Regions from separate parts of the Bacillus jepli genome, predicted to be linked through region 1. Evidence: riboswitches for the same ligand, from Rfam matches in the RefSeq annotation. Region 1 holds a riboswitch; each other region holds the start of a gene.
What was found. Region 1 has a riboswitch for S-adenosylmethionine ahead of ABC371_RS00915 (PLP-dependent aspartate aminotransferase family protein). Riboswitches for the same ligand answer to the same signal wherever they lie in the genome.
Positions count from the first base shown of each region.

Region 2: linked by a shared signal. The riboswitch ahead of ABC371_RS06030 (aliphatic sulfonate ABC transporter substrate-binding protein) and the one ahead of ABC371_RS00915 (PLP-dependent aspartate aminotransferase family protein) in region 1 are both predicted to bind S-adenosylmethionine.
Region 3: linked by a shared signal. The riboswitch ahead of ABC371_RS10825 (methionine ABC transporter ATP-binding protein) and the one ahead of ABC371_RS00915 (PLP-dependent aspartate aminotransferase family protein) in region 1 are both predicted to bind S-adenosylmethionine.

Region 1 covers NZ_JBDFMO010000001.1:179,336-182,592, reverse strand. The annotation lists gene xylB (xylulokinase) at 1-99, shown strand, start outside; gene ABC371_RS00920 (aldo/keto reductase) at 144-1,127, shown strand; SAM riboswitch class I at 1,269-1,375, shown strand; SAM riboswitch class I at 1,575-1,686, shown strand; gene ABC371_RS00915 (PLP-dependent aspartate aminotransferase family protein) at 1,793-3,257, shown strand, end outside.
Region 2 covers NZ_JBDFMO010000001.1:1,179,438-1,182,694, forward strand. The annotation lists gene ABC371_RS06020 (aldo/keto reductase) at 1-40, opposite strand, end outside; gene ABC371_RS06025 (DoxX family membrane protein) at 166-672, opposite strand; SAM riboswitch class I at 1,022-1,131, shown strand; gene ABC371_RS06030 (aliphatic sulfonate ABC transporter substrate-binding protein) at 1,256-2,251, shown strand; gene ABC371_RS06035 (ABC transporter permease) at 2,263-3,099, shown strand; gene ABC371_RS06040 (ABC transporter ATP-binding protein) at 3,114-3,257, shown strand, end outside.
Region 3 covers NZ_JBDFMO010000001.1:2,150,358-2,153,614, reverse strand. The annotation lists gene ABC371_RS10830 (methionine ABC transporter permease) at 1-203, opposite strand, end outside; gene ABC371_RS10825 (methionine ABC transporter ATP-binding protein) at 301-1,326, opposite strand; SAM riboswitch class I at 1,453-1,559, opposite strand; gene ABC371_RS10820 (O-acetylhomoserine aminocarboxypropyltransferase/cysteine synthase family protein) at 1,669-2,991, opposite strand; SAM riboswitch class I at 3,068-3,169, opposite strand.

The DNA.
Region 1 (3,257 bases):
GAAAACGTGGAAGCATATCAAAAGTTATTTGCTATGTATCAACAGGTCTACACACAAACCAATGGCCTCAATGAGCAATTGAGAGAGTTTCGAAAATAAAATGAACCCCACAGCACCGTGGGGTTCTTTAAGGAGAGATACCTGTGAACTATCGTAAACTAGGAAACACTGGGTTAGAGTTTAGTGAAGTTAGCTTTGGAACATGGGCAATTGGCGGTGCGTGGGGAAAGACAAATGATGCTGAGGCACTGAAATCTTTGGAATTCGCCATTGACCAAGGTGTTAACTTTTTTGACACAGCCGATGTATACGGTGACGGTCATAGTGAAGAACTGTTGGCTAAAGCAACAAAGGGCAAGGAAGATCGCATACATATTGCGACAAAATTCTGTCGTCAAGGGGATATTTTCGACCCGAAAAATTATAGCTACGAACAAGTAAGCCGTTACTGCGAAGATAGCCTTCGTAGATTGAACCGAGAGGCAATCGACCTGTACCAAATTCATTGTCCGGCGACCGAAATTTTACGCGATGGCAGTGTGTTTGAAGTTCTTGATTGCTTGCAAAGCGAAGGGAAAATTCGTCACTATGGGGTAAGTGTGGAAACTGTTGAGGAAGGGTTAGTTTGCTTGGAAAATCCGAACGTGAAGAGCCTGCAGATTATTTTTAATATGTTCCGCCAAAAGCCGTTGGAAGCCCTGATTCCAGAGGCTTACAAAAAAGATGTTGGCCTACTTGTCCGATTGCCACTTGCGAGCGGTTTACTTACTGGTAAATATACAGCAAATCATGTTTTTGAAGAAGATGATCACCGTCGCTTTAACGAAAATGGCGAGTCATTCAATGTTGGTGAAACGTTTGCTGGTCTTGGTTTTAAAAAGGGTGTGGAACTCGCAGACCAATTAAAATGGATTGCAGAAGGACGTACCTCAATGGCAAGTGCAGCCCTTCGTTGGATATTAGATCACGAAGAGATTACTTGTATTATTCCTGGATTCAAAAATGTCAAACAGGTTCAAGATAATTTAACTACATTGGAAACAAAACCTTTTTCATCTGAAGAAAAGGAAAAGATTCAGCGCTTCTACCATGAAAATGTCAAAGATTTTATCAGAGGTGCATATTAAGAGAAAGGTCATTCTAATCCTTATTTAAATCATTGAAAAAAAACAAAACTCCAGTTATCTTAATTAAATTTTTTAAAAGGTATTGACTAAGTAATCTAAAATGTTTTAACATTCATATTAAATACTTTAATAATGCGATTCTTCTTATCAAGAGAGGTGGAGGGACTGACCCTACGAAACCTCGGCAACCAGCATATGAATGCCCGGTGCCAAGTTCAGAGGAAGTATTTCTATTCCGGAGATGAGAAGGTGGACGAACGAATATGTATGATGTATGTTCTTGTTCCCCTTCTGTTTTCTTTCAGAAGGGGTTTTTAATTTGAAAAAGGCCAATTATAGGAAAACATGAATTTTTCAAAAAAATACATTGACTGTAAAAATGATGTATTCTATAATACTTTATATGGTTGAAGAATTAACGCGTTAGCGCGTCATTTTAATAGAATTTTCTTATCCAGAGAGACTGAGGGAACAGGCCCGTAGAAGTCCAGCAACCTTCAAGTGAAAGCTTGAAAAGGTGCTAATTCCTGCAGATGCAAAGGCATCTGAAAGATAAGATGAGGCCCCCTCTTCTTATGTTGAGGGGGCTTTTTATTTACATAAAGTAAGCAGGTAATCAACTAATCAAGAAAACTCACAAAAAATCAAATTTGGGGGATTAAACAATGACAAAACAATATGAAACGTATGATGATGAGACAATACTTTTACATGGAGGTCAATCTCCAGATCCGACAACAGGTTCACGTGCAGTGCCGATTTATCAAACTAGTTCATTCGTGTTTCATAATACAGATCATGCTCAAAGTCTTTTTAGTCTTGATGAGTCAGGTAATATTTATTCTCGAATTGGTAACCCGACTGTTGATGTGCTTGAGAAACGGATTGCGTTGTTGGAGGATGGTGTCGCAGCTGTAGCAACATCTTCAGGAATGGCCGCAATTGCTCTATCCATTATGAACGTCGCACAAGCAGGAGACGAAATTGTAGCAGCTTCAAATTTATATGGAGGGACTTACAATCTTTTTGCCGTTACACTTCCGAAATATGGAATCAAGACTCATTTCGTTGATCCAACTGACCCTGAAAACTTTAGAAAAGCCATTACGCCGAAAACAAAGGCCGTATTTGCTGAAACGATTGGAAATCCAAGCTTGCATGTTTTAGATATTGAAGCAGTATCAGCGATTGCACATGAAAATGGAGTACCGCTCATTATTGATAATACATTTGCTTCTCCATATGTTTGTAAGCCAATCCAATTTGGTGCTGATATAGTGGTTCACTCCGCAACAAAGTGGATAGGTGGTCACGGAACTACAATTGGTGGGTTAGTCGTTGATGGAGGTCGTTTTAATTGGAACAGTGAAAAGTTTCCTGGATTTACAGAGCCAGATCAAAGTTATAACGGAATTAAGTATGCGAATGAATTTGGAACTTTAGCATTTAGTACAAAGCTTAGAGTGCAGCTATTAAGAGACTTTGGTTCATCTTTAAGTCCGCATAGTGCATTCCTATTGATACAGGGTCTTGAAACATTACACTTAAGAATCGAAAAGCATAATGAAAATGCGCTGAAAGTTGCAAAATTCTTAAAAGACCATCCTGCGGTTGAATGGGTTTCATACCCTGGTCTAGAAGAGCATCCAGCACATGAACTTGCGAAAAAATATTTACGAACTGGCTTTGGTTCTATCGTGAACTTTGGCATTAAGGGTGGTAGAGAGACTGGTAAGAAAGTAATTAATAACATTGCGTTATGGTCACATGTGGCCAATGTTGGAGATGCCAAGTCACTTATTATTCACCCAGCATCAACAACTCATCAGCAGTTAAGTCCGGAAGAGTTAGTAAAAACAGGAGTAAGTGAAGAATTAATCCGTTTATCGGTTGGTATTGAATCTTACCGTGATTTAGTTAATGACTTGGATCAGGCTTTTTATGAAGCGACTGGTATCTCATCAAAAGGTGAACAAAAAGGCGAAACAGCAGTTAATGATGAGGGAGTCATTCGCTGGGCACTCCAGTCAACATTTATTCGTGAAGAAGTAGAAGGAAAGGAAGTTCAGCGAGCAAAAACAATTGCTGTCGTTGGACTAAGCGGTAACCCTGCTCGTCCAAGCTATAGAC
Region 2 (3,257 bases), 1.0 Mb from region 1:
GTACCTCTAACGAGCTAGTTCCTAGTTCTATTTTTCGCATCTAAGGTTTACCTCCATTTTTTGAACTATTTTACCGTTTCCCTTCTCTAGTGTACATTTTTTCAAACTGATTAGAAAGTCACAAAAAAAGTGTTCCCCCTAGCGTAGGAGGAACACTTTCTTTCGTTACGCTACGTTTGTAGCTGTTTTTGTCGCTTTTTTGTCGTTAATTCGTTTTGTAAGGTAAGGTACTGCGAATCTGTCTACACCGTAGTAGTAAGTTGCAGCGCCTGCGAATAAGAGAATGATTGCTACTGTGTAAAGTGTTGGGTTAGTGCTTGTTGTACCAGCAAGTAAGAAGTTAAGGTTCATGAATGCACCTGCAAGTAATGCTGGGATGGTTGCAAAACCTACAATTAAACCGAGTCCTACTAAGAATTCGCCCCAAGGAATGAGTACGTTGAATAACTCAATGTTTGGTACGGCAAATCCTTCAAGGAATGCTGCATACCAGCCTTGTACTGCTGGGTGATCTCCACCTGCATTTGCAATGGCACCTTGGATAAAACCACCTGCATCAAATCCACCTGCTGTTATTTTATGAAAACCAGCTTCTATCCATTGAATTCCTAACCATACACGTAATACTGTCCAAATAACTGCCATTTTAGGTCCTTTTAAGAATGTTCTCATCTTAATCTCCCCTTATAATTAATTTGTGAAACTCTTCACAAGTGGTTGTAAAAAAATATGAGTGCGTTAGCTGCCAGCTTTAGTAGTTAGTTTGTGAAGTTTTTCACTAACTTTCTACACTCTTAATATACAGCGGATTTCAGGTAAAAGCAATAGGCTTCACAAATATGACACAAATGATTTTTAGGTCTTATTTTAGTAGCTGAAACATAGGAATAAGGGGGTTGATTAATAATTATAATAGTATTCAAAGAAAATAAAATATTTTTAAAAGTGTTTGACTTTTGATTTTTCACATACTATAATCCTTTTATAAAGCAAAACAGAGACGTACTAATTGAATAAAGAACTCTTATCCAGAGCGGTGGAGGGACATGGCCCTACGAAACCCGGCAACCTTCAAGGTAATTCTTGAAAAGGTGCTAAATCCATCAGGTATGATTACCTGAAAGATAAGAGGAGGAAAAAGCCCTCTTCTTACTGAAGGGGGCTTTTTTATCGTAATGGGGATAAAAGTTTGGAGTTACATTGGTATAATCCTCAGTTTTCCGATTGGGATATTAGTAGAAAAGGAGAGGGAGAAATGAAGAAACTAAGTGCCGTTTTGATCACTGCTTTGTTATTTATCGGAATTGTAGGTTGTTCTAGTACCTCAGGTAAAGCTAGTGAAGGGAATGAAAAACCTGAGAAGATCGTCTTGGATTATGCTTTTTACTCGCCAACAAGTCTTGTATTAAAAGAGTTTGGTTGGGCTGAAAAGGCATTCGAGGAAGAAGGAATTAAGGTTGAGTTTGTTCTTAGCCAAGGAAGCAATAAAGCACTTGAATTTTTGAATAGTGGAAGTTCAGACTTTGGTTCATCCGCAGGGGCTGCTGCTTTAATGGCTAAAGCAAATGGTGCACCGATTGAAGTTGTTTATATTTATTCAAAACCAGAGTGGACAGCATTAGTAGCAAATAAAGACTCAAAGATTCAACGTGTAAGTGACTTAAAAGGGAAAAAGGTCGCCGCAACGATTGGGACTGACCCTTATATTTTTCTATTGCGTGCCTTAAATGAGGAAGGGCTAAGTCCTTCAGATGTTGAGATTGTGAATCTGCAGCATGGAGATGGAGCAAGTGCTTTAACATCTGGTCAAGTAGATACATGGTCTGGATTAGATCCTCACATGGCAAGGGTTGAATTGGAAACAGATGCGAAGCTTTTCTATCGCAATGCTGATTTTAATACGTATGGGACCTTAAATGTCCGTTCGGAATTTGCTGAAAAATACCCTGAATATGTTGAAAAGGTTATAGAAGTTTACGAAAAGGCTCGTACATGGGTGCTAGAAAATCCGGAGGAAGCTGCGGAAATCCTAGCAAAATCCGCAAATATTGATATTGAAGTAGCAAACAAGCAACTAAATGAACGTAATGATTTTTCTAATCCGGTGCCTGGTGAAGCACAAATTGAGGCTTTAACGGAAGCCGGTAAGGTTCTCCAAGCACAGAGTATTATCAAAAAAGACGTCGAATTAGAAAAATTGGTTCAAGAATTGATTAATCCGTCATTTGCTCAAAAAGTAATAAAGCAATAAGAGGAGGCATTATGAACATAAAAGGTGGAGCGGTATCTAGACAAATAAAGGTGAAGTCGAAAACTCAGTTTGTTTTATCAGGAAATGTAAAAGTCATTCTATTTGGAAGCATCATACCTGCCATTTTGCTTGTGGTTTGGCAGTATTTAAGCCATATCGGTGTCCTTGAAGCACATCTTATGCCTGCACCTACGGTCATCCTAGCAAAAATATTTGAATTTGCTGGAGATGGGAGTCTTTGGGGGCACATTGGAATTACTTTATATCGAATCTTTTTTGGTTTTCTTATTGGGGTAGTAGCTGCTGTACTATTTGGTTCATTGGTTGGCTATTTTCGAATTGCGGAAGCATTATTAGATCCAATGCTTCAAGCGTTCCGTTCGATTCCATCACTAGCATGGGTTCCCCTTTTTATTCTTTGGATGGGGATTGCTGAACCTTCAAAAATTACACTAATTGCGGTCGGAGTATTTTTTCCAGTTTATTTAAACATCGTGTCTGGCATTCAGGGTGTTGATCGAAAGTTGATTGAAGTAGGAAAAATTTATAACTTCTCTACGTTCGATTTAATTAGAAAAGTCATCTTGCCTGCATCCCTTCCATCTTTTTTAGTAGGGATTCGAAGCGGGCTAGGACTAGGATGGATGTTTGTCGTTGCGGCTGAACTAATGGGGGCTAGTCAGGGGATTGGGTATTTGCTTGTCGTTGGCCAAAACTCCTATTCTCCAGAAACGGTCATTGCTAGTATTGTGCTTTTTGCGATTCTAGGTAAAATATCGGACTCTATTTTGAAGAAAACAGAGGAAAAAACGCTTCATTGGCAGGATAGCTATGTAAAAAAGGCGTGAAAGGATGAAAAAGAATGCTGGCAGTTCAAAATGTTTCACGAACCTTTTCGAACGGTGCGACAGGGTTTAGAAATATCAGCTTTGAAACTAAACAAGGTGAAATCATTGGTGTTTTAGGTACGAGTGGTTGTGGAAAAAGTACCTTATTGCGGGTCTTA
Region 3 (3,257 bases), 2.0 Mb from region 1:
ATTGAACCCATTACAATTTTCGTAAAAGGTATTAATAATACAATAAGAATAATAAATGGTATGGATCGAAATATATTAACAAGTGCAGATACAATTCGATTTACCACAGAATTTTCCCACGCATTACCTTTATCCGTTAAAAAGAGAACCAATCCTAAAAATAAACCTATTATAAAAGTTGCAAGCACCGAAATTGCGGTCATATACAAAGTCTCTTGGGTTGCTATCCAGAGATTTCCCCAATTTAATGTTTGATAATCATTCACCTGTTTTTCCCATTTAAGAAGTTCCTGGAATTGTTCAAGCATTTTCAATCACCTCAGCTTCTACTCGTTGCTCCCGAATAAATTCAATGGCTGAAGTGACTTCATTCAGTTCACCAGCAAGATGAATAAATAATGTTCCGTAAGATCCATTTTGGGTTTGAGAAATCTTTCCTTGTAAAATATTCACTTCAACTTTAAAGTCTCGGATTAAAGTAGTAATTAATGGCTTTTCTGCATCTTCCCCAACAAAAGTGAGCTGAACCACTCTTCCATTTGGATAAAGATCAAGCAAATGCTCAATCATTTCTTTTGTTTCCTCAGGCTCTGTTACTTGCTGCACGAAACGTTTTGTTATTTGAGCTTGAGGCTTTTTAAATACATCCAAAACTCGGCCCTGCTCGACAATTTCTCCATTTTCCATCACGGCAACACGGTGACAAATTTTACGGATAACATGCATTTCATGAGTAATCAACACAATCGTTAATCCTAAACGTTCATTAATATCGACAAGCAAGTCCAAAATCGAGTCCGTTGTTTGTGGATCTAACGCAGATGTTGCTTCATCACAAAGCAAAACCTTTGGGTTGTTAGCTAGTGCCCGTGCGATTCCTACCCTTTGTTTTTGACCACCACTGAGCTGTGAAGGATAAGCATCTTCTCTTCCTTCTAAACCAACCAGCTTAATAAGTTCTGTAACTCTCTCATCCCGTTTTGCTTTTGGAACTTTTGCAATTTCAAGGGGAAATGAAATATTTTCCCTCACGGTTCGAGACCATAAAAGGTTGAAATGTTGAAAAATCATACTTATTTCTTTACGCGCATCGCGTAATGCTTTTCCTTTAACGGCGGTGATATTATGACCAGCAACTGAAATGTCTCCCTCAGTTGGCGTTTCGAGCCCATTCAGCAGGCGGATAAGTGAGCTTTTACCTGCTCCACTGTAACCGATGATTCCAAAGATTTCACCTTCATTGATCTCTAAATCAATACCGTTAACAGCTGTAACAGAATTTGCTTTTGTTTTATATATCTTCGACACATTTTTCAGTGTTATCATGTAGTCACACCTTCTATCCAAAGAAAACTATGTTTAGTTTATGCGATATAGTAAATAATTAACGAAAATAATTGAAAAAGCCTTTCTGCATAAACGAGCAGAAAGGCACAATTCAGTGATTCCTTCCTCTCATCTTCCAAAGCCTTTGCTTTGTGTGAATTGGCACCTTTTCAACAAATGTTGACGGTTGCTGGGTTTCATCGGGCACATCCCTCCACCACTCTAAATAAGAGTCATCATATATTTACATGTAATATCGTCCTAAATAACACGAGAATTATCTTATCATCTGTCATTTAGGGTGTCAATGAAAAAGTTGTGACTAATGTACCAAAGTAAAACTTAAGCTGTAGGCAATGGTGAAACAGAACTTGTTCCATTAGCTACTTTAATGGCTTGCTCTAAATCTTCTAAAATATCTTCAATATTTTCGATTCCAACAGATAAGCGAACTAAGTCTTCCGTAACACCAGACAACTTTAAATCTTCCGGGCTTAATTGCTGGTGTGTTGTGCTAGCTGGATGAATAATCAAACTCTTTGCGTCACCAACGTTTGCAACATGTGACCAAAGCTCAACATTATTAATTAGCTTCTCACCCGCTTCTCTACCACCTTTAATACCAAACACAACAACTGAACCTGCACCTTTTGGTAAATATTTATCAGCTAATTGTTTGTTCGGGTGATCGTCCTCACCAGGATACAGTACCCATTCAACCCCAGGATGATTTTTAAGATATGAAACAACTTTTTTCGTATTTGCAATATGCTCTTTCATACGAACGTGTAATGTTTCAAGACCAAGGTTAAATTGGAATGAATTAAAAGGACTTAAAGCTGGACCTAAATCACGAAGAAGTTGAACTCTTGCTTTAATGATATAAGCTACAGGTCCTAAAGCATCAGCATAGACTAGATCATGGTAGCTTGGATCTGGTGTTGTAAATCCAGGGAATTTTGGTGAATTCCAATCGAATTTACCCCCATCCACAATAATTCCACCCATTGTTGTACCATTACCTAGTAACCATTTTGTTGCGGAATGAATAACGATATCTGCTCCATGCTCAATTGGACGACATAAGTATGGTGTCGCAAATGTATTGTCAATAATTAATGGAATTCCTGCTTCATGAGCAATATTTGCTACTGCTTCAATATCAAGAATATCTAAGCTTGGATTTCCGATTGTTTCAGCAAAAATCGCCTTTGTATTTGGCGTTATGGCTTGACGGAAGTTTTCTGGATTATTAGGTTCTACTAAATGTGTCTTAATTCCATATTTAGGAAGTGTATTCGCAAATAAGTTATATGTTCCACCATAAAGTGTAGAAGCAGAGACAATCTCATCTCCTGCACCCGCAATATTCAAAATAGCTGTGGTAATCGCAGCCATTCCACTAGAAACAGCTAATGCACCAACGCCACCCTCTAATTGTGCAACTCTTTCTTCAAAAACAGTTGTAGTTGGGTTGTGAATACGCGTATAAATATATCCATTTTCCTTAAGTCCAAATAGATTTGCTGCATGTTCAGTTGTATTAAATTTAAATGCATTTGATTGATAGATTGGTACGGCTCTTGCACCTGTTACTGGATCTGCTTCAAGACCTCCATGGACAGCAATTGTCTCTGGTCTATAGTTTTTTTGTTTCTCAGTCATTTGAATCTCTCCCTTTTGTTTTGTTTATATAAATAAAAAACCTCTTCGATAAGAAGAGGTGTATGTACGATTTCTCTTCTTATCTTTCAGACAAAAAATGTCTGTTGGAATTAGCACCGTGTAAATTACCGGTTGCCGGGCTTCATAGGGCCATTCCCTCCGCCACTCTAGATAAGATTTTCAATATGAAATTTATTACTTTAACAAGTTAATATCATGCTAAACCTTTTTCTATTATATGTCAATAAGAATTTTTAGAAAAAATG